Regions from separate parts of the Streptomyces sp. NPDC021562 genome, predicted to be linked through region 3. Evidence: riboswitches for the same ligand, from Rfam matches in the RefSeq annotation. Region 3 holds a riboswitch; each other region holds the start of a gene.
The links. Region 3 has a riboswitch for thiamine pyrophosphate ahead of AB0G52_RS14560 (thiamine ABC transporter substrate-binding protein). Riboswitches for the same ligand answer to the same signal wherever they lie in the genome.

Region 1 (7,652 bases), on a different contig from region 3:
TGGACGAAGCCCTGGACCGCATCCTTGCCGAGGAGCAGAGCGCCGGCTGAGATGTCGTGGCAACGGGGGCAGGACTCTTCGCCCGAGCCGCACGAGAAGCCCGAGGAGAACACGCAGGAACGCTTCTGCGTGTTCTCCTGACTCCGCAAGCGCTTCGGGGCGGCGCCGTCAGCGCTTCCGGCGCCGCCCCCGTCCGCCGCGTGCCGCTGTCTCCATGGGCACGACCCTCTCCGTGCCCGGCCGGTCGGCCGACACCACCAGGGCTGCCAGCAGCGTGGTGACCGGCACCGAGGCCACCAGGCCGATCGAGCCGACCAGCGTGCGCACGACCTCCTCGGCCACCAGCTCACTGTTGGCGACCGTCGTCACGCTGCTCTGCGCGATGGAGAAGAGGAGCAGCAGCGGCAGCGCCGCACCCGCGTAGGCCAGCACCAGGGTGTTGACGACGGAGGCGATGTGGTCGCGGCCGATGCGGATGCCCGCCCGGTACAGCCCGCGCCAGCCCATCGTCGGGTTGGCCTCGTGCAGCTCCCAGACGGCCGACGTCTGGGTCACCGTCACGTCGTCCAGCACGCCCAGCGAACCGATGATGACGCCGGCCAGCAGCAGACCGCTCATGTCGATCGACGGGTACAGGCCGTGGATGAGCCCGGTGTTGTCGTCGGTGTTGCCGGTGAGCGCGGCCCAGTCGATGAACTCGGAGCCGAGCAGGCCGATCAGGCACAGCGAGACCAGGGTGCCGAGCACCGCCACCGAGGTACGGGCCGACAGACCATGACACATGTACAGAGCGATCAGCATGATGGCGCTCGACCCGACCACCGCCACCAGCAGCGGGTTGGAGCCCTGCAGGATCGCCGGCAGGATGAACAGGGTCAGCACCATGAAGCTGACGGCCAGCGCGACCAGCGCCATCACCCCGCGCAGCCGGCCCACCACCACGACGGCGAGCGCGAAGATCCCGGCCAGCAACGCCATCGGGAACTTCCGGTTCACATCGGTGACCGAGTACTGCAGATCCTTCGGTGCCGAGGGCTCGTAGGCGACCACGACCTTCTCGCCCTGGTGCAACTGCCGCGACTGGTCGGGCTGCACGATCTCGGTGAAGGTACGGCCCTTGTCCTTGCCGGTGTCGACCCGGACCGTGGCCTTCTTGCAGGTGCCGCCGCCCTCCTGCTTGCCGGACCCTCCGTCGCCGGTGGAGAGGTCACCGGTCGAACCGCCTCCCGAGGCGTTGACCGACTTGCAGCTGACCGAGACGACCTTGGCGACCGTGGCCGCCTGCGTCTGCCGGTCGAAACCGACACCGGTGCGCTCGTGCGGTGGAGCGCCGCCGGGCCACAGCACGACCAGGCCGACCACCACCGCGGCGGTGAAGGGGATCAGGATCGCCGCGATGACCTTGCGCAGATGCTTCGAGACGGGTGCCGCGGGACCGTGGCTGTGCGAGTGGCCGTGCCCGCCGCCGGCGCCGCGGTGTCCATGGCCGTGATGGGCACCGTCCGTCTCATCAGGACTGTGGTCATGAGCGTGCTCCTGACCGGACCTGTGTGCGTGAGCATGTCCGGCACCGGCAGCACGGCCGTCCTGGCCCGGTCCGCCGCCCGTTACCGCGCCGTCGCCGCGCCGTGGGTCAGGAGGCGGATAGGGGGGCCGCTGTGTCGTGGTCACCGCCCGATCATCGCAAGAACGGCAGAGGCCCCCTGTTCACCGCGCCCGAATTGACGCTAGCGTGGAGGCACCTTTGCACACGCGGGAGCTCGGAGCACCGGGCTGAGAGGGCGCTGATCTCCGTATTCGCGATGTTTCACGTGGAACAAGTGAACTTCCACAGGGAACACCGCTCGACGGAAGCCGCTGCGTCGACCGCCGAACCTGTTACCGGGTAATGCCGGCGTAGGGAGTAGGTCTCATGACCAACAAGGACGCACGCACGCCTGCCTCCGACCAGGACGAACAGCCTTCCACGGGCGAAACGTCACGGGGGGCGGGGAAGTCCGTGGGCTGGCACAAGGGGTATGTCGAGGGCTCGCGCCCCGACCTGCGCGTGCCGGTCCGTCAAGTGCACCTCACCAACGGGCAGTCGGTGACCCTCTACGACACCTCGGGCCCGTACACCGATCCGCTCGTCGAGACCGACGTCCGCCGGGGACTTCCCCCGTTGCGGGAGAACTGGATCATCGCCCGCGGTGACACCGAGGAGTACGCGGGGCGGCCGGTCCGTCCCGAGGACGACGGGATCAAGCACACCGCACCGCGCGGCGGTCTGCGCAACCTGGACGCGGTCTTCCCGGGACGTCCGCGGCAGCCGCGCCGCGGCCGGGCCGGAGAGGCGGTCACCCAGCTCGCGTACGCGCGCCGCGGCGAGATCTCGCCCGAGATGGAGTACGTGGCCATCCGGGAGAATGTCGCGCCGGAGGTCGTCCGTGCGGAGATCGCGGCGGGGCGGGCCGTGCTGCCGGCGAACGTCAACCACCCGGAGATCGAGCCGATGATCATCGGCAAGCGGTTCCTGGTGAAGGTCAACGCCAACATCGGCAACTCGGCGGTCACCTCCTCCATCGAGGAGGAGGTGGAGAAGATGACCTGGGCGACCCGCTGGGGCGCCGACACGGTCATGGACCTCTCCACCGGCCGCAACATCCACACCACCCGTGAGTGGGTGCTGCGCAACTCCCCGGTCCCCATCGGCACGGTGCCGCTCTACCAGGCCCTGGAGAAGGTGGACGGCCGAGCCGAGGAGCTGACCTGGGAGATCTACAAGGACACGGTCATCGAACAGGCCGAGCAGGGCGTGGACTACATGACCGTCCATGCGGGCGTCCGGCTGCCGTTCGTCCCGCTCACGGCGAACCGCAAGACCGGCATCGTCTCGCGCGGCGGGTCGATCATGGCGGCCTGGTGCCTCGCACACCACAAGGAATCGTTTCTGTACGAGAACTTCGAGGAACTCTGCGAGATCCTCGCCGCCTACGACGTCACGTACTCGCTGGGGGACGGCCTGCGCCCCGGCTCCATCGCGGACGCCAACGACGAGGCACAGTTCGCGGAACTCCGCACGCTCGGGGAACTCAACCGGATCGCCAAGCGTTTCAACGTACAGACCATGATCGAGGGCCCGGGCCACGTCCCGATGCACAAGATCAAGGAGAACATCGACCTTCAGCAGGAGATCTGCGATGAAGCTCCGTTCTATACGCTCGGCCCGCTGACCACGGACGTCGCACCGGCGTACGACCACATCACCTCCGGTATCGGTGCCGCGATGATCGCCTGGTGGGGCACGGCGATGCTCTGCTACGTCACACCCAAGGAGCATCTGGGTCTGCCCAACCGGGACGACGTGAAGACGGGCGTCATCACGTACAAGATCGCGGCTCACGCGGCCGACCTCGCCAAGGGGCACCCGGGTGCGCAGGAATGGGACGACGCCCTGTCCGACGCCCGCTTCGAGTTCCGGTGGGAGGACCAGTTCAACCTCGCCCTGGACCCGGTCACGGCCCGCGAGTTCCACGACGAGACCCTCCCGGCGGAGCCGGCGAAGACCGCCCACTTCTGCTCCATGTGCGGCCCGAAATTCTGTTCGATGAAGATCTCGCAGGACATCCGGCGCGAACACGGTGGCAGTCGTGCCGAGATCGAGGAAGGGATGGCTCAGAAGTCCAAGGAGTTCGCGGCGTCGGGGAACCGGGTGTATCTGCCGATCGCCGACTGAGGGCGGCCCGGGAGCGCTCGCCCGGCTCGGAGCCGTGTCCGGCCCGCGCCCCCGGGTGGGGGCGCAGGCCGGGCTATTCCGGCTGGTGTTCCGGGCCTCCGAAGTCCGGGCTGGTGTAGTCCGGGCTGCTGAAGCTCGGGCGGGGGGCGGGAGCCGCGCCGTCGTCGGTGCTGAAGCCGGGGCGGTCGTAGCCGAGGCGCGGCATCCGGCCCGCCGGGCCCGACGGGGCTGTACGGCGCAGTTCGGCCGTACCGGCGTCAGTGGCCAGCGCTTCCCGCAGGAAGGGCAGGATGCCTCGCTCCAGCAGGGCGTCCCGCCAGGCCTGTCGGGCCTTGGCCACCTCGCCGTCGGGTTCGCCGTAGGCACCCGCCTCCAGCGAGGGGCTGTTGCGCAGTGCGGTCAGGAGCAGCCCCGCGCCCGCCATGAGGATGGCGGCCGCGGTCACGGCGCCGAACACCCAGCCGGCGGTGAGCATGGTCTGGGCGAACGCCGGGGCCGGGTCCAGCATCTTCAGGACGTAGCCGACGAGCAGGAAGATCGCGGCGGCGGTGCCGGCGAGCACGGGCGCCAGGACCAGGGCGAGGGCGAAACCTCCGGCGCCGGTGGTCTCGGCGGCTTCGCCGAGGGTGGTGGCGAGCCCCAGCGACCCGCCCGCGGCCGACTCGGCGGAGTCCGGCTGCCGGACGGGGGCCGGGGTGGACCGCGCCGGATTGCGCAGTTCCTCGCGGACCTTCACATAGTGCTGGTACTCGGTCGCCGCGGCCGCCGCTATCAGTGCGGTGGCGTTGAGCGCCATGGTGCGCAGCTGTTCGGTGTTCAAATGCCGACCGGAACCGGCCAGTTCGGGACGGTGAGGGGCGGAGCGCAGCGCCTCATCGAGGATCCGCTCGTATTCCTGGCGGTCCTCGCTGTGCAGGTGCTGCGGAACGCTGTTCATGTGCATCCCCCGATGCTCCGTAGGGCTTGTGGCTCGCACGCCGGCGAACCGTCGGGCAGAAACGGAGGGGAGCCTGCTACGGATAAACCGATGGTAGAGCCGTTAAGGCACGCGGTGACAGGGGGTTGCCGGAAATTGGGGGTGGCCCGCGTGTGCCGCCGGAGGGACAGAACAGCGTACCGAAAGCTCAGACGTCCAGCGGGAGTTGCCTCACCAGCAGTTTTCCGGCCATGGTCACTCCGCCGTCCATGGCGATGGCCAGTCCGTCCGCGTAGATGTGCGGTCCTTCCACGACGGGCCTGGTGCCCTCTTCGTCGTCCTCGGAGCCGACTTCGCCCAGCAGATAGGGAATCGGGCTGTGCCCGTGAACGATGCGGGTGCCTCCGTACGTATCGAGAAGGGAACGGACGGCGTCTGCACCCCCCTCGTCGCGGAAGGAGAAGCGCTTGGTGAACTTGCGGAAGAGATCCCAGACCTCGTCCGCGTCATTACGGGTGATGGTCTCGCGGATCGTGTCGTTGACGGCCTCGATCGAGTCCCCGTAGTCGAGGTAGGCGGTGGTGTCCGAGTGCACCAGCAGGTAGCCGTCGACCTCCTCCACCGCGTCCAGGCGCGCCATCCACTGGAGGTGGTGGTCCTGGAGCCGGTCCATGTCGGTCTTCTGCCCGCCGTTGAGCAGCCACGCGGCCTGGAAGGTGGCGGTACCGGCGCCGGAGTTGACGGGGGTGTCCCCGAACCGCTTGGCACCGAGCAGCAGCAGCTCGTGGTTGCCCATGAGGGCCTTGCAGTAGCCGCCGGCCGCGGCCGCCTCGGCGGACAGCCGCATCACCAGGTCGATGACGCCGATGCCGTCCGGGCCGCGGTCGGTGAAGTCGCCGAGGAACCACAGCCGGGCGGTGCCCGCGCACCAGTGTCCGTCGGCGTCGATCAGGCCCTGCTCGGCCAGTGCGGCGAGCAGTTCGTCGATGTAGCCGTGCACGTCGCCGACGACGTAGAGCGGGCCGGGGCCGTCCGCGGGCTGCGGGGCCGCGGCGGCGGCCGGTTCGACCGGCAGCTGGAGCGTGTCGCCGCGGTTGATCACCGGCAGGTCGCGCTGGGTCGGGGTGTACTCCTCCGGGTAGCCCTCGGGATACGGATCGTCGAGCACCGGGGCGGCCTCACCGGGGTGGGTGCCGTGGACGTACGGACCGGTCTCGTTGACGTATGCGGGCACCCGGAAGTCGCGCACCGTCGCCGTCCGCTCCACCTCGGGTCCCTGACCGGCCCCCTGAGTCATCAGACCCCTCCACCATCGCGCCGCAACTGCACCGGTTCGGACTGCCTGGTCGCAGCGGCCCGCGGTGTCGTGGGCCCATCATAGGAATGCCCGTCGCGCCGTGTGATGACCCAGGGGTGGTGAATCGGGGCGCGGCCCCGATCCGATGCGGCTTTCGCCCCGGTTGGGAGGGTCTTCGCCTGTCGGCCGTTCACCTGCCGTCCCCCGTCCGCCGACGGCAGGCAGGTGAGCCGGCCGTACCTCCGCGTGTCCGTGCTACTCCTCCTCCGGCGCCCGCGGCGGGCTGACCGTGGTGCGCGGCGCCCGTCGCTGGGAAGAGGTGCGCACGATCAGCTCGGTCGGTATCACCTGCTCGACAGGATGGTCGGACTCGACCCCCTCGATCGCGTCGATGAGCAGTTGCACCACCGCCGTGCCGATCCGGCGCGGTTTCAGCGAGAGCGTGGTGATGGGCGGTTCGGTGTTGGCGTACACCGTGGACTCGCTGCAGCAGACCAGCAGCAGGTCGTCGGGGACCCGCAGACCGTAGCGGCGGGCGGCGGCGAGCAGGTCCGTGCCGTTGGGGTCGAACAGGCCGTAGACGGCGTCGGGCCGGTCGGGGCGGGCGAGCAGCCGGTCGGCGGCGACGGCTCCCGCGCACGGGTCGTGCGCCGGGTACGCCTCGTACACCGGGTCCTGGCCGACGCGTTCGCACCAGTGCAGGTAGGCGGTGGTCGACAGATGCGTGTACGTGTCCGTCGTGGTGCCCGTGAGCAGGCCGATCCGGCGGGCACCCGCGTCGGCGAGGTGGTCGAGGATGCCGAGTACGGCGGCCTCGTGGTCGTTGTCCACCCAGGCCGTGACCGGCAGCGAACCGGCCGGCCTGCCGTCGGAGACCACCGGCAGCCCCTGTCGGACCAGCTCGCTGACGACCGGGTCCTGGTCGGAGGGGTCGATGACGACGGTGCCGTCCAGGGCGACGTTCGACCACACGTCGTGGCGTGAGGTCGCGGGCAGGATGACCAGGGCGTAGCCGCGGGCGAGCGCGGCCGAGGTGGCGGCCCGCGCCATCTCGGCGAAGTACGCGAACTCCGTGAAGGTGAAAGGTTCATCCCCGTACGTCGTCACGGTCAGGCCGATGAGTCCCGACTTGCCGGTACGGAGGGTCCGGGCGGCGGCCGAGGGGCGGTATCCCAGCCGGTCGGCCACCTCGCGGACATGGCGCCGAGTGGCGTCCGGAAGCCGGCCCTTGCCGTTCAGGGCGTCGGAGACGGTCGTGATGGAGACTCCGGCGGCGGCGGCCACGTCTCTGATGCCCGCCCGGCCCGGCCGGTTGCCTCGCCGAGAGGTTTCCGCGCGGCTCACCTGGTGCTTCCCTGCTGCTGTCATGGCGAGCCGATAGTAGGGCTCATGCGGTGGGGTAGTGCGGACGCATATGCGCGCGTTGACAGGCACGTTTCTGCAAGGTCAAAAGGGGTCAACTACCTTAGAAAAAAAGTCAGTTGAACGATCCAATGGTGAGACGTAACTTGTCTGCGCGGATGGGCCTGCCAAGTGCCCCATGTCTCGAAGAGGTCTCAACTCACCTGCATGGGCGATGCGCGCTACGGCGTGAGCCACCGGCGCGTAGATATATGTAGGGCGCGCCCCCGATACGTGCGCCTTCGTGCGCTGATGCCCGTGATGCCGAGGAGACGGATGAGGCATCCCGTCGCCTTCCCCTCCGTCGCTGCCACGCGGCTCTT
Region 2 (7,652 bases), on a different contig from region 3:
GTCGCCCTCCGCGAGCTGGGCGTCACCCGCCGGGGTCTGCCGGGCGACCTGTCCCTGGTCGTACTCGGAGTTGACCTCGGTCGCGGAGACCGTGACCTTCAGCCCGGCCTGCCGGAGCTCCTGGCGGGCCTCGTCCAGGTCGTCGCCCGTGACGTCCGGCACGTCGACCGGCGAGCCCTTGCTGACGACGAGCGCGATCGCCGCCCCGGCGTGCCGCTTGCTCCCGGCACCCGGGTCCGTGCTGATCACCGAGCCCTTGGGCACGCTGTCGCTGAACTCCCGCGTCACCATGCCCGCCGCCAGTCCGTCCGCCTTCAGCAGCGCCCTGGCCCCGGCCAGTGTCCGGCCCTGCACGTCCGGCACGTTCACGGTCTCGGGACCGTCGGAGATGGTGAGCGTCACCGAGTCGTTGCTGCGGATCCGCGCACCCGCCGCCGGGTCGGTGCTGATCACCGTGCCCCGCCGCACCGTGTCGCTGTAGGCGTGCTCGACCGCCTTGACGTCGAGCCCCGCCCCCTTCAGCCGGGCGGTGGCCTGCGCCTCGGTCTTCGACAGCAGCGGCGGGACCCTGGTGAACTGCCCGGAGTTGATGTACCAGACGCCGGCGCCGACACCGAGGACGAGCAGGACGGCGACGACCAGCGCGACCGGCCCGCGTCGCGCGCGCCGCCCGCCGCGCCGCCGCTCCGGCACCGGCTCCGCCTCGAACCGGCTGGTCCGCAGCACGCCGTCGGCGTCCTCGTCGACCGGCAGCGGACGGGGCACCGTGAGCGACCGGGGTATGACACTGGTCCGGTCCTCGGCGATGTCGTGCCCGGCCGCCAGCGCCTGCGGCGGCACGGCGTCCAGCTGCGCGTCGGTGAGCGCGGCCCGCGCCTCCAGCACCACCGCCAGCAGGGCGACCGCGTCGTGCGGCCGGGCGCCGGGATCGCGGGCGGTCCCGAGGGCGGTCAGCTCGTCCAGCTCGGGGGCGAGACCCGGTACGGCGGCGGACGGCCGCGGCACGTCCTCGTGGAGGTGCTTGTAGAGGACGACCGCGGGCGAGTCCCCGTCGTGCGGCTTCTCCCCGGTGAGCATCTCGTAGAGCACCACACCGCACGCGTACACGTCGACGCGCGGATCGGCGGACCCGTGCTCGACCTGCTCGGGCGCGAGGTAGGCGACGGTCCCGAGGACGGCCCCCGTCGTACTGGTGACCGAGCCCACGGAGCGGACCAGTCCGAAGTCGGCGACCTTGACCCGGCCGTCGTCCCCTATCAGCACGTTCTCGGGCTTCATGTCCCGGTGCACGAAGCCGGCCCGGTGCGCGGCGCCCAGCGCGGCGAGCACCGGCTCCAGGATGTCCAGCGCGGCGCGCGGCTGCAGGGCGCCGCGCTCGCGCAGCACGTCCCGCAGGGTGCAGCCGGCGATGTACTCCATCGCGAGGTACACGTACGTGCCGTCGGTGCCCTGGTCGAAGACCTGGACCACGTTCGGGTGGGCCAGCCGGGCGACGGACTTGGCCTCCCGGATGAACCGCTCGACGAACGACCCGTCCGCGGCGAGGGCCGGGTGCATCACTTTCAGCGCGAGCACGCGGTCCAGCCGGACGTCCAGGGCCCGGTAGACCGTGGCCATCCCGCCGACGGCGATCCGCGCGTCGACGCGATAGCGGCCGTCGAGCACCTGCCCGACAAGGGGGTCCTGAAGGGTCGTATCCACCCCGTGAGTGTACGAGCCCGCACCGATCGCCCCACTGGTGAGACCGCTTTCCCGGGCGGACTGCAGCGGAGCTGTGACGCTCGCCGGCGAAAACAGTAGCCATGGATATAGTAGCCATGTACTGTATCTGCCATGAGTGAGACAGCCGAGGGCGCCACGGCCGGATTCCTGGTCTGGCGCCTGTCGATGAAGTGGCGGGTGGCCGTCGACCGGGCGGTCGCGCCGCTGGGTCTGACCCACGCCCAGTACGCGGTGCTGGCGTCCCTGTACGGCATGAGCCGCACCGGGGAGCGGCCCAGCCAGCGCCGCCTCGCCGACCACACCGGACTGGAGCCGCTGTACGTCTCGAAGCTCGCCCGCGCCCTGGAGGCCGCCGGACTCCTCGCCCGCACCCGCGACCCCGGCGACCCGCGGGCCATGCAGCTGACGCTCACCGAGCAGGGGCGCGCTGTCACGCGGCGGGCGATCGCCGTGGTCCAGGGCCTGCTGGACCAGATGCTGGAGCCGCTCGGGGGGCAGCACGGCCCGCGCGCCCGACAGCTCACCCAGGACCTGGTGACCCTGCTCGACGCCCCTCTTGATCCGCACACCGAGCACGAGAAGGAGCAGCCATGACCACCACCGCACCCACCCTCGACGCCCGCGTCATCGCCCTGGCCCACCACGCCCCGCGCGCCCTCCTGGAGGGCGTCCTGACCCGCTACGGCATCACCTTCCACCAGAGCGTCACGCTCCGCGCGGCCGTGGTCGCCGGTGACTCCGCCGGCCGTGACGACCTCGTCGCCCAGGTCACCGGCGCGCTGAAGACCGACGAGGCGACCGTGCACGGCGTGATCGAGGAGCTGACGGCCGCGGAGCTGCTGGCGGCGGACGCGTCCCGGCTCCGCGTCACCGACACCGGCCGCGAGCTGTACGAGCGCACCGCCGCCGAGAGCGCGAAGATCGCCGCCCACCTGTACGCCGGCATCCCGAAGGAGGACCTGGCGACGGCGGGCCGCGTCCTGACCCTGATCACGGACCGAGCCAACACAGAACTCACCCGCCCCTGACCCACCCTGCCACCCGGGCGCTCCCGCCCGGGACGCCCCCATCCGGGATGCTCCCGCCCCGGGGCGCTCCGTCCGGGGACGCTCGCGCCCCGAGACGTCCCCGCCGCCGGTCGCCCCGGTCCCGAGGCGGCGCTGCCGCCTCGATCTCCCGCTGTCCGCGGCCGCCGACGGTGCTTTGCCCCCGCGGGAGGGGTTCACCTTTTCGGTGAACGGTTTCGGGTGGTGCGTGGGCGGGAGAGCGGGGGCGGGAGCGGGCCGGGGTCAGAACGCCGGGCGCTCCGGGTCGAGCACCGCCAGGCCCTCCGCAGGAGAGGACGCCTCGGCGAAGTAGCGCCGGGGAATGCGCCCCGCCAGCCGGGCCAGCCGCCCCGCCTCCACCCCGGCCCGCATGGCCAGGGCCATCCGCTCGGGATCCCGCGCCCGCGTCACGGCCGACGCCAGCATCACCCCCGCACACCCCAGCTCCATCGCGAGCGCCACGTCGGACGCCGTACCGGCCCCCGCGTCCAGGATCACCGGCACGCGCGCGTGCTCCACGATCAGCTGGAAGTTGTGCGGGTTGCGGATCCCGAGCCCCGACCCGATCGGCGACCCCAGCGGCATCACCGCCGCGCACCCCACGTCCTCCAGCCGCCGCGCCAGCACCGGATCGTCGTTGGTGTACGGCAGCACCGTGAACCCGTCGTCCACCAGCGTCTCCGCCGCGTCCAGCAGCTCCACCGGATCCGGCAGCAGCGTCCGCTCGTCGGCGATGACCTCCAGTTTCACCAGCGAGGTCCCCAGCGCCTCCCGCGCCAGCCGGGCGGTCAGCACCGCCTCCCCGGCGGTGAAGCACCCCGCCGTGTTCGGCAGCACCCGGACCCCCAGCCGTTCGAGCACCGACAGCACGGAACCCCGTACCCCGGGATCCACCCGTCGCATCGCGACCGTGGTCAGCTCCGTCCCGGACGCGACGAGCGCCCGCTCCAGCACCTCCAGGCTGGGCGCACCCCCGGTACCCATGATCAACCGGGAGGAGAAGGTCGTACCCCCGAGCACGAACGGATCGTCGGCCACGGCGCTCAGCCTCCCTGCACGGCGGTCAGGACTTCCACCCGGTCGCCCTCGGCGAGGCCCGTCGCCGGCCACTGCGCGCGCGGTACGACGGTCTCGTTGACGGCCGCGGCCACCCCGGACGGCGCGGCCGTCAGGGACTTCACGAGCGTGTCGAGAGCGGTGCCCGGGGCGATCTCCCGGCGCTCCCCGTTGACGGAGATGTTCATGCGGTCTGCTCCACGAGTACGTCGAGAACGGGGCCGAAGCGCCGCGGCGAGAACGGACGGGCCTCCGCGGGCGGCTCGCCGCCGGCCAGCAGCTCCGCCATCACGTCCCCCGTGACCGGCGTGAGCAGCACCCCGTTGCGGTAGTGCCCGGTGGCGAGCAGCAGCCCGTCGAGGCGGGTCGGACCGAGCAGCGGCGCGTTGTCGGGGGAGCCGGGGCGCAGCCCGGCCCGGGTCTCGGTCAGCGGCAGTTCGGTGATGCCGGGAACCAGCTCGTGGGCGTCCCGCAGCAGCTCGTAGACACCGCCCGCCGTGACGGTCGTGTCCCAGCCCAGCTCCTCGCTGGTCGCGCCGACGACCAGCTCGCCGTTCTCCCTGGGCACCAGGTAGACACTGCCGCCGCGCACCACGGCCCGCACGGTCCGGCTGAGGAACGGCGCGTGGCGCGGGGGCACCGTCAGCCGCAGCACCTGCCCCTTCACGGGCCGTACCGGCGGCAGCACGTCGTCGGGCACCCCGGCCAGCCGCCCGCTCAGGCTCCCGCCCGCCAGCACCACCTGCCCGGCGCCCAGCGTCCGTCCCGCGCGCGTGACGACGCCGGCCGCCCGCTCCCGTACGACGTCCAGCCGCTCGGCCCAGTCGCGGTGGAAGGCCACCCCGGCCCGCTCGCACGCCGTGACCAGGGCGGCGGCCAGCCGCCGCGGGTCGATCTGGTGGTCGCCGTCTACCCGCAGCCCGCCGCGCACCCCGGGCGCCAGCATCGGCTCCAGGCGCCGGCACTCCCGCCCGGACAGCCACTCCGAGTCCAGCCCCGACTGCCGCTGCAGGGCGTGCAGTTCCCGCAGGTGGGCGCGGTCGTCGGCGTCGAGGGCGACCGCGAGCGTGCCGCAGCGCCGGTAGCCGAGGTCCTGGCCGGTCAGCTCGGTCAGCTCGGCGGCGAAGCCGGGATAACGGCGGGCGGAGGCCAGGTTGAGCCCCAGCAGGGTCTGCTCGCCGTGGTGCAGCTCGGTGACCGCGGCCAGCATCCCCGCCGCGACCTGCGCGGCCCCGCCGCCGGGCGCCGGGTCGACCACGGTGGTGGCGAGCCCGCGCTGCGCCGCCCGCCAGGCCGTGACCAGGCCGATGATCCCGCCCCCGATGACGAGGACGTCGGACGTACGTGAGGACATGGGCGTCCAGCCCCTCCCTTCGCCGGCATGACCCGGATCAGGTTCGTACGGTCGGAGGCCGCCAGCCTCCCTCTCAGCCCGGTACGTCCGGGCTCCCGCGTGTGCTTGTACGTCCGCCACCCTAGCCCGAGTCGTCCGGCGCGGTAAGGACGCCCTCGCCGGGCGCTGTGCAACAGGTCACGCGGCATGCCCCCTGACTGACTCTTTGTCAGTTGTCTATCGTTCTTGTCCATGGTGATCAGGTGAGCGGGCAGACGCAGCGACAGGGCACGTCACAGGAGCGGCGCGTGGTCGTCGTGGGCGCGGGCATGGCCGGGGTGCAGACCGCCGTCGCCCTGCGCGAGCGGGGTTTCACCGGCACGGTCACGCTGATCGGCGCCGAGCCGCACCAGCCGTACGACCGGCCGCCGCTCTCCAAGGCCGTGCTGCTCGGCAAGGCGGAGGGCTCGGCCTTCGAGGTCGACTTCGAGGCGCTCGGCATCGAGCTGGCGCTGGGCCGCGAGGCGGTCGGCGTGCGCACCGCCGACCACGAGCTGGACACCGAGGCGGGACCGGTGCCGTACGACGTCCTGGTGCTCGCGACCGGCGCCGAGCCGATCAGGCTGCCCGGCACCGAGGGGGTGCCCGGCGTCCACCTGCTGCGCACCCTGGACGACGCCGAGCGGCTGCGGCCGGTGCTCGCCCGGCAGCACGACATCGTGGTGGTCGGCGCGGGCTGGATCGGCGCCGAGTTCGCCACCGCCGCGCGTGCCGCCGGCTGCGCGGTGACCGTCGTGGAGGCCGCCGGCCTGCCGCTCGCGGGAGCCCTGCCCGCCGACGTCGCCGCGCCGATGACCGCCTGGTACGCCGAGAGCGGCACCGAACTGCGCACGCACGCGCGCGTGGCGCGCGTCGAACCCGGCGCGGTGGTCCTCGACGACGGCGCGCGGGTCCCCGCGGGCGCCGTCGTGGTCGGCATCGGCGCCCGCCCCGCCACCGGCTGGCTGGCCGGCTCCGGCATCGAACTGGGCGCCCACGGCGACGTGGTCGCCGACGACCGCCTGCGCACCGGCGCGCCGGACGTCTACGCCGTCGGCGACTGCGCGTCCTTCCCGTCCGGCCGCTACGGCGAACGCCTGCTGATCCACCACTGGGACAACGCCCTCCAGGGCCCGCGCACGGTCGCCGCCAACATCCTCGGCGAGTCCGACGCCGTCTACGACCCGGTGCCGTACTTCTGGTCCGAGCAGTTCGGCCGCTTCGTCCAGTACGCGGGCCACCACGCGTCCGCCGACCGGATGGTCTGGCGCGGTGACCCGACGGGCCCGGCCTGGAGCGTCTGCTGGCTGCGCGACGACCGCCTGGCAGCCCTCCTCGCGGTGGGCCGCCCCCGGGACCTGGCACAAGGGCGACGGCTGATCGAGGCGGGCACCCGAATGGCCCCGGAGGCCCTGTCAGACCCCGCCCGCCCCTTGAAAGACGCGACCGCAGCGCCCCGTTAGGGGCGCGGGACCGTGACGTGTGCGGCTCCGCCACGTGGGCGCGACACGCCACGACCGTGCCGCACCCGGACGACTACCGATCGCACCCCACCCGGCGGAGCGCCTACCCTGGACCCGTGACCGAGATTGACGCAAACATCGATGCTCTCGTCCCCGCCTGGCTCACCCTCCCCGACATCGCGGAGATGCTCGACGTCGAGGTGACCCGCGTGCGGCAGCTGGTCAAGGAGGGCCAGCTCATCGCCGTCCGCCGCGGTGAGAACAGGGCACTGCACGTCCCCGCCGCCTTCATCGACGGGAACAAGGTCGTCAAGGGCCTGGCCGGCACCCTGACGCTGCTGCGGGACGACGGCTTCAACGACGAAGAGATGCTGGAGTGGCTCTTCACCCCGGACGAGACCCTGCCCGGCACCCCCGCGCAGGCGCTCAGCGAGAATCGCGGCACGGAGGTGAAGCGTCGCGCCCAGGCGCTCGCCGTCTGAGCGACCGGCAACCGGCAACGACACCACGGGGGACCCGACGATGACCGACACCGCCCGCGCCCGGCTGGCCGACGCCCGCCTCTACCTGTGCACGGACGCCCGGAAGGAGCAGGGCGACCTCGCCGAGTTCCTGGACGCGGTGCTGGCGGGCGGTGTCGACGTCGTGCAGCTGCGGGACAAGGGCATGGAGGCCGCCGAGGAGCTGGCGCACCTCGCCGTCCTGGCCGAGGCCTGCGCCCGGCACGGCAAGCTGCTCGCGGTCAACGACCGCGCCGACGTGGCCCACGCCGCCGACGCCGACGTGCTCCACCTCGGCCAGGGCGACCTGCCGGTCGCGGCCGCCCGCGCGATCCTCGGCCCGGACGTCCTCGTCGGCCGCTCCACGCACACCGAGGCGGAGGCCGCCGCGGCGGCCGTCCAGGACGGCGTGGACTACTTCTGCACCGGCCCCTGCTGGCCCACCCCCACCAAGCCCGGCCGGCCTGCCCCGGGGCTCGACCTGGTGCGGTAC
Region 3 (7,652 bases):
CCGGCACGTCCGCCCCGGATGCCGCACCAGAAATCGCACCCCCGCGCCGGTCATCGGCAGACTCCCGGTGAGGACGCCGTGTCCTCCGACGTCCAGGGAGTGTGCCCATGCCCCTCGACCCGTCCCCGGCCGCCGGCCCGTCCCCCGTCCCGGACCCGCCACCGGTGCGGTTCTGGCCCGTCGACGACCTGCCCGCGCTCGCACCCGACCCGTTCCTCGACGAGCTGCTGAGCGAGGAGCCGGTCACCCGGATCAGGCTCCCGCACGGCGAGGGCCACGCCTGGCTGGTCACCCGGTACGAGGACGTCCGCTTCGTCACCTCCGACCCGCGGTTCTCCCGGGAGCGGGTCGTCGGCCGCGACGTCACCAGCATGCGCCCGGAACCGGTGGCCTCGCAGACGGCGGGCCTGCAGTACATCGACCCGCCCCGGCACAACCGGCTGCGCCGGGTCGTCGCCCGGGCTTTCACCGGGCGCGCCATGCAGCGGCTGCGGCCGACGGCGGAGCGCCGGGCCGGTGAACTGCTCGACACGATGGCGGCCGCGGGGCCGCCCGCCGACCTCATGGAGCATCTCCACGGTCCCTTCCCGATCGCCGTGGTCCGTGACTTCCTCGGCGTCGACGAGAAGGACTGGCACCGCTGGGCGGCGACCGGCGAGGCCCTGCTGTCCGCCGGCGCCGACTCCGAACAGCGTGCCGGAGAGGCCGCACGGGCCACCCGGGCCCGGATCGCCGAGCTGCTGCGAAGCCGCCGGGAGGAACCCCGGGAGGACCTCGCCGGGGTGCTGGCGCAGGCCACCGACGCGGGCGAGATCACCGCGGACGAGGCGATCTCCCTGGCCACCGCCGTCCAGGTCAGCGGCGGACACGCGGTCCGCAACAACAGCGGCTCGATGATGTACGCGCTGCTCACCCACCCCGAACACCTGGACCGGCTGCGCCGGGAGCCGGAGCTGCTGCCCAGGGCCGTCGACGAACTGTTCCGCTACGTCCCGCACCGCAACGGCGTCGGCATCCCGCGTGTCGCCGTCGAGGACGTCGAGGTCGGCGGCCGGCTGATCCGGGCCGGCGAGGTCGTCTACAACGCCTACGTCTCCGCCAACCGCGACCCCGCGGTCTTCACCGATCCCGACCGCCTGGACTTCGACCGCGCGGACGGCCCCCACCTGGCCTTCGGGCACGGTCCCCACCACTGCATGGCCGCGATCATGGCCCGGATGGAGGCCGAGGTGATGATCGGCTCGGTCCTCACCCGCTTCCCCGGCATCCGGCTGGCCGTACCCCCGGAGCAGGTCGGGTTCCAGACCCAGGGCCTGATCCGCGGCCCCCGCACCCTGCCGGTGACCTGGTGACCTGGTGACCTGGTGACCTGGCCGACGGCCGGTCAGCCGAGCGCGCGCGGGACGGCACCCTCGCGTGAGGCGGCCCGCAGGCGCAGGCCGGCGGTCGCGAGCCCCACGAAGGTGGTGACCCGGTAGGCGGCTTCCGGGCCGGGCGGCTCGCTCAGCCGGTGGCGGCGGGCGGTCCCCGCGGTCAGGAGCGTCAGCGTCGCCATGGCCAGGGCGGCCCCCTCGCAACCGTGCGGCCCGGTACCGAAGGAGAGGAAGGCACCGGGTTTCGCCGACGAGCCGGGTTCGTCCGAGCCCTCGTCGTCGAGCCAGCGCTCCGGCCGGAACCGGTCCGGATCGGGGTGTTCCCGCGCGTCGCGGTGGGCGGTGTAGGGGCAGACGAGAACGGTCGACCCGGCGTCGATGCCGTAGCCGGCGAGCTCGGTCCGGTGCCCGGCCTGCCGGGTCAGCAGCCAGCTCGGCGGGTGCAGCCGGAGCACCTCGTGCACCAGGGCCCGGGTGTACCGCAGGCTTTCGAGGTGCTCCCCGGTGGTCGCCGCCGGGTCCGCGGGCAGCAGGGCGGCCTCAGCGGCCACGCGGTCCGCCGCCTCCGGGTACCGCGCCAGGTGGAGCAGGATCCAGCCGGCCGCCCGGGAAGGTGCCTCGAAGGTGGCGACGGTGATGCCCGGGAGGGTGTCGAGGACGGCCTGCTCCGGCAGCGGGCCGTGGCGGGGGGAGGGCTGGAGCATCTGCCCGAGCATGTCGTCACCCGGTGGGCCCGACGAGAGGCGCCGGCGGACGACGGGTCGCAACGCCTCGGTGAAGGCGACCTGCTGCCGGGTGCGGAACCGCCGTGCCGGTGTCGGGATCCAGGGCGGCCAGACCCAGCGCGAGGGGAGTGCGAGCAGTTCCCGGGCCAGGAACAGCTGTGCGGCGAAGGGCAGCAGGGCCGGCGCGTCCTCGGAGAACAGGTAGCGCACGCCGACCTCCGCCAGCACGTGCCGTACGAGGGGCAGGACCTCGACGTCCCGGTCCGTGGGCCACCGCTCGGCCAGTTGAGCGGTCCCGGCCGCGATCTCACCGGTCCGGGCCACGACCGCCTGCGGCCGCAGCCCGCGCATCCGGGCGGCGTGGGCCCGGGCCCGTTCCTCGGGCGTCGGCGCTCGGCTCGCCGGCCGCAACGGCGGGAAGAGGGGCGACGACGCCTTGGGGAAATCCCGTGCGCGGCGCAGGACCTCCTCGCACGCACCGGCCGTGGCGGCCACGTAGACCCCCGGCTCCAGCTGCCAGACGTCCCCGCACTCCGCCGCGCCGCGGCGGGCCGTGGCGAGCCGGTCATGGCTCCAGGCCGCGAAGCTGCCTCCGGGCAGCCGCGGCGGCTCCTTCGGTGAGCCCATGAGAACGTTGGCCGGCGGGAGCCGCTCGGGGTCCCCGCCGGCGGTGCGGTCAGGCCGAGTCGTCGCCGGCGTACGCGTCCCACTCGTGTTCGCCGTACGCACCGTAGTGGCGGGTGAAGAACAGCTTGCCGAGCAGCTTGGCGATCATGATGGACTCCTCACTCCTGTCGGCAGACCGAATGCCACAAGCCCCATATTGCCACATATGCGACTTATATGATATGAGGCCCGAGGTCGCCATGACGTGCCCCGGGCCACCCATGTGGATCTGCGGTCGTCTCTGGGCCGTCAGACTCGCGCAGCCGCACCTACGCCGTCGGGAACCTCAGCGCCGCCGGGAAAACTTCCAGTTGTTCTGGCACAGCTTGAACAGGACGAATGCTCCGCAGAGCACCCAGACGACCAAGAAGGCCCATAACAACCACGGAGGCCCGTCCGGACGCTCTGCCAGTTGAACCGCTGCCGCATAAGAAGAGGTCATTCCTCGCGCGTGCCCGGCTGTGCCAGCAGGAACACGCGGTCGACTGCCTTCCGCGTACGCTCCTGACTCGACGGCATCTAGCAGCAGCGAGGCGTAGAAGTTCCGCAGGGCGTGCATGCCGTGCTCACAAGCTGACTCGTACTTGCCGTCCTCCCCGGCTGCCGCGATCAACCCAGCTGACACAAGAGAGGCTTCCATTCCTGGAAGTTGACGTTGCTGGGCCAGTAGACGGGCCGACACCTTCGGAGCGACCACGACCTTGCCTCGGATCAGCTTCACTTGCCGCAGCACTCGGATGAGACCGCCGTCAAAATCGAGTGCATCCTCAGCCAGTCCCACGATCTCGCCCGGACGGAGACCGCATCCAGCACCGACGTCCACAATCAACGATCACGCACTCTTTCCCTTTCGCTACGCGGACAGGCCCAGGCCACTGGACCGGGCCCGTTTGCCCGCCAACGCGTCGCCCACGCGGCAACGGCTGTTCCGGGCGCACGGGCCGCAGCCTCCGGAGACCCTCTTCGACGTCGGTGAGGACCTGATGACCGAGGAGTACCTGGGGCTGCGCGAAGCGTTCGAGGAGCTGGGAGCTTCCACCAGGCTCGTCTGTGTGTTCTTCACGGCTGACGCCGAGAACGGCATCCATGCCATTCACTGGGGCGACGCCCATCTCGAACCCGACCGCACCTTTACATGGCCGTACAGGGAACGGCTCCCGGTTGCTCCAGCGGAGATGGGATGACGGGCCGTGGCACCGCCACCTGGGCGCCTACGGCGACGGCTGATCGACTCCTGGGCCGTCCCTGGGCCGTCCGAGGTCGACCAACGCTGACAGTCGGTGCCTACGGGTGACCACCCCCACCCCGCTCTGGCCTGGGCTACCAGAGTCGATCTGCGACACTGGTACCACCATGCCCAAGCCCGGAGAACTCACTTTCGTCGCCCCGCGCGGAGCCAAGAAGCCGCCGCGGCATCTCGCCGATCTCTCGCCCGCCGAGCGCAAGGACGCGGTGGCCGAGGCCGGGGAGAAGCCGTTCCGTGCCAAGCAGCTCTCGCAGCACTACTTCGCGCGGTACACGCACGACCCCGAGCAGTGGACGGACATCCCGGCCGGCTCCCGGGACAAGCTGCGGGAGGCCCTGTTCCCGGAGCTGATGACCGTCGTACGGCATCTGTCCACGGACGAGGGCACCACCCGCAAGACGCTGTGGCGGCTGTTCGACGGCACGCTCGTCGAGTCGGTGCTGATGCGCTACCCGGACCGGGTGACCATGTGCATCAGCTCGCAGGCGGGGTGCGGGATGAACTGCCCGTTCTGCGCGACCGGGCAGGCGGGCCTGGACCGGAACCTGTCCACCGCGGAGATCGTCCACCAGATCGTCGACGGTATGCGGGCGCTGCGGGACGGGGACGTCCCCGGGGGACCGGCGCGGCTCTCCAACATCGTCTTCATGGGGATGGGCGAACCGCTCGCCAACTACAAGCGGGTGGTCGGCGCCATCCGGGCGCTGACCGACCCGGCGCCCGACGGGCTCGGCCTCTCGCAGCGCGGGATCACCGTGTCCACCGTCGGACTCGTCCCGGCCATCCACCGGTTCGCCGACGAGGGCTTCAAGTGCCGGCTCGCGATCTCCCTGCACGCCCCCGACGACGAACTGCGCGACACCCTCGTCCCGGTCAACACCCGGTGGAAGGTCCGCGAGGTCCTCGACGCCGGATTCGAGTACGCCGAGAAGAGCGGCCGCCGGCTGTCCATCGAGTACGCGCTCATCCGGGACATCAACGACCAGGCATGGCGCGGTGACCGGCTCGGCCGGCTGCTCAAGGGCAAGCCCGTGCACGTCAACCTCATCCCGCTGAACCCCACCCCGGGCTCCAAGTGGACCGCCTCGCGGCCCGAGGACGAGAAGGCGTTCGTCGAGGCGATCGCCGCGCACGGGGTGCCCGTCACCATCCGGGACACCCGTGGTCAGGAGATCGACGGGGCCTGTGGCCAGCTCGCGGCCACCGAGCGGTAATCTGAGGGCCGCAGGTACATCTTCATATTCCGACAGGGGAGCGCCACAGCGCTGAGAGTGCGGCAATCGGGCCGCAGACCCTCTGAACCTCGCCCAGGTCATTCTGGGTAGGAAGTTCGGTCATCACTCAAGCTGTTGCGCCCTGCCCGCGAGCCCCGTGCTCACGGGCAGGGCCGCGTCTCTTCCTGGTCCACCCCAGGAGGAAAACACCAGTGCACACCAGAACCCTCGTGGCCGCGGCCGCCGCGCTCGGTCTCGTCACGCTGTCCGCGTGCTCGTCCTCGGGCACCGGAGCCGACTCCAGGACCGTCACCCTGGTCAGCCACGACTCGTGGGCCGTCTCCAAGAACGTGCTCAAGGACTTCGAGAAGCAGTCCGGCTACCAGGTGAAGGTCCTCAAGGACGGCGACGCCGGACAGGCCGTCAACAAGGCGATCCTGACCAAGGACAACCCCCAGGGCGACGTCTTCTTCGGCGTCGACAACACCCTGCTGTCCAGGGCTCTCGACAACGGGTTGTTCCAGCCGTACGAGGCCAAGGGCCTGGACCAGGTCGGCACGGCGTACCAGCTCGACGCCGGCAAGCACCGGGTGACGCCCATCGACTACGGCGACATCTGCGTGAACTACGACAAGGCGTACTTCAGCGAGCACAAGCTGACGCCGCCCACGTCGTACGCCGATCTCGTCAAGCCGCAGTACAAGAACCTCCTGGTCACGGAGAACGCCGCCACCTCCTCGCCTGGCCTCGGGTTCCTGCTGGGCTCCGCCGCCCGGTACGGGGACGGCGGCTGGCCGGACTACTGGAAGAAGCTCAAGGCCAACGGCGTGAAGGTCGTCGACGGCTGGGAGCAGGCCTACAACGAGGAGTTCTCCGGCTCGGCCGGCGGCAAGAAGGCCAAGGGCGACCGGCCGCTCGTCGTGTCGTACGCCTCCTCGCCGCCCGCCGAGGTGATCTACGCCGACCCGAAGCCCAGCACCGCCCCCACCGGTGTAGCCACCGGAACCTGCTTCCGGCAGATCGAGTTCGCCGGACTGCTGAGCAACGCCGGGAACACCAAGGGCGGCAAGGCGCTCATCGACTTCCTGGTCTCCAAGGAGTTCCAGCAGGACATGCCGCTCAACATGTTCGTGTACCCGGTGGTCAAGGGGGCCGCGGTGCCCCACGAGTTCACCGAGTACGGTCCAGCCGCCCCGGACCCCGAGACCATGGCGCCCGACAAGATCGCCGCCAACCGTGACCAGTGGGTCAAGACGTGGACGTCACTCGTACTGAAGTGACCGCCGGCCGGCGGGCGGCCGCGGCGCGGCTCGGGCTGCTGCTCGTGCCCGTCGCGTTCTTCGCGGTCTTCTTCGCCTGGCCGGTCGCGGCGATCGTCGCCCGGGGCCTGAAGACCGACGGCGGCTGGCGGTTCGGCCGGATCGCCGAGGTCGTCGGGCAGTCCGACATCCGGCACGTGCTGTGGTTCACCACCTGGCAGGCGCTCGCCTCGACCGCGCTCACCCTGCTGGTGGCGCTGCCCGCGGCCTATGTCTTCGCCCGCCTCGACTTCCCCGGCAAGCAGGTGCTGCGGGCCGTCGTGACGGTCCCCTTCGTCCTGCCGACGGTCGTGGTGGGGACCGCCTTCCTCGCGCTCGTCGGGCGGGGCGGTCTGCTGGAGGAGTGGTGGGGCGTACGGCTCGACACCACCGTCTGGGCCATCCTGCTGGCGCACGTCTTCTTCAACTACGCGGTGGTCGTACGGACCGTGGGCGGCCTGTGGTCCCAACTCGACCCCCGCCAGGAGGAGGCGGCACGGATGCTCGGCGTCTCGCCGGCGGCCGCCTGGCGCAAGGTCACCCTGCCCGCGCTCGCGCCCGCCGTGGCGGCCGCCGCGCTGATGGTCTTCCTGTTCACCTTCACCTCCTTCGGCGTGGTGCAGATCCTCGGCGGGCCCACCTTCGCCACCCTCGAAGTGGAGATCTACCGGCAGACCTCCGAGATCTTCGACCTCGCCACGGCCGCCGTCCTCACGATCGTCCAGTTCGCCGCGGTCGGCGCGATCCTCGCCGTGCACGCGTGGACGGTACGGCGCCGGGAGAGCGCGCTGCGGCTGGTGGACCCGTCGGTGACGGCACGCCGGCCGCGCGGGGCCGGCCAGTGGGCGCTGCTCGCCGGGGTCCTCGGAACCATCGCCGTACTCCTCCTCCTGCCGCTGGCCGTCCTGGTACGGCGGTCGCTCGACGGCGGTCTCGGCTACTACCGGGCGCTGGGCGACGCCGACGGCGGCACCTTCCTGGTCGCGCCGATCGAGTCGGTCGTGAACTCGCTGGAGTACGCGGCCGCCGCCACCGCCGTCGCGGTGCTGATCGGCGCACTGGCCGCCGCCGCGCTGGCCCGGCGGGACGCGGGACGGCTGGCACGGGGGTTCGACGCGCTGCTGATGCTG

Region 1: linked by a shared signal. The riboswitch ahead of thiC (phosphomethylpyrimidine synthase ThiC) and the one ahead of AB0G52_RS14560 (thiamine ABC transporter substrate-binding protein) in region 3 are both predicted to bind thiamine pyrophosphate.
Region 2: linked by a shared signal. The riboswitch ahead of thiO (glycine oxidase ThiO) and the one ahead of AB0G52_RS14560 (thiamine ABC transporter substrate-binding protein) in region 3 are both predicted to bind thiamine pyrophosphate.

The regions. Positions count from the first base shown of each region.
Region 1 is NZ_JBFACN010000002.1:165,045-172,696, reverse strand. Features, by position in the region: gene AB0G52_RS03200 (SsgA family sporulation/cell division regulator) at 1-50, shown strand, start outside; gene AB0G52_RS03195 (YibE/F family protein) at 169-1,671, opposite strand; TPP riboswitch at 1,743-1,920, shown strand; gene thiC (phosphomethylpyrimidine synthase ThiC) at 1,913-3,715, shown strand; gene AB0G52_RS03185 (hypothetical protein) at 3,789-4,658, opposite strand; gene AB0G52_RS03180 (metallophosphoesterase) at 4,840-5,928, opposite strand; gene AB0G52_RS03175 (LacI family DNA-binding transcriptional regulator) at 6,184-7,296, opposite strand.
Region 2 is NZ_JBFACN010000007.1:130,269-137,920, forward strand. Features, by position in the region: gene pknB (Stk1 family PASTA domain-containing Ser/Thr kinase) at 1-1,701, opposite strand, end outside; gene AB0G52_RS13105 (MarR family transcriptional regulator) at 1,834-2,316, shown strand; gene AB0G52_RS13110 (MarR family transcriptional regulator) at 2,313-2,750, shown strand; gene AB0G52_RS13115 (thiazole synthase) at 3,012-3,806, opposite strand; gene thiS (sulfur carrier protein ThiS) at 3,812-4,012, opposite strand; gene thiO (glycine oxidase ThiO) at 4,009-5,178, opposite strand; TPP riboswitch at 5,176-5,287, opposite strand; gene AB0G52_RS13130 (FAD-dependent oxidoreductase) at 5,421-6,659, shown strand; gene AB0G52_RS13135 (Rv2175c family DNA-binding protein) at 6,776-7,141, shown strand; gene thiE (thiamine phosphate synthase) at 7,182-7,652, shown strand, end outside.
Region 3 is NZ_JBFACN010000008.1:109,214-116,865, reverse strand. Features, by position in the region: gene AB0G52_RS14585 (cytochrome P450) at 108-1,352, shown strand; gene AB0G52_RS14580 (cytochrome P450) at 1,385-2,725, opposite strand; gene AB0G52_RS14575 (hypothetical protein) at 3,051-3,593, opposite strand; gene AB0G52_RS14570 (hypothetical protein) at 3,655-3,948, shown strand; gene rlmN (23S rRNA (adenine(2503)-C(2))-methyltransferase RlmN) at 4,118-5,224, shown strand; TPP riboswitch at 5,249-5,356, shown strand; gene AB0G52_RS14560 (thiamine ABC transporter substrate-binding protein) at 5,437-6,504, shown strand; gene AB0G52_RS14555 (iron ABC transporter permease) at 6,543-7,652, shown strand, end outside.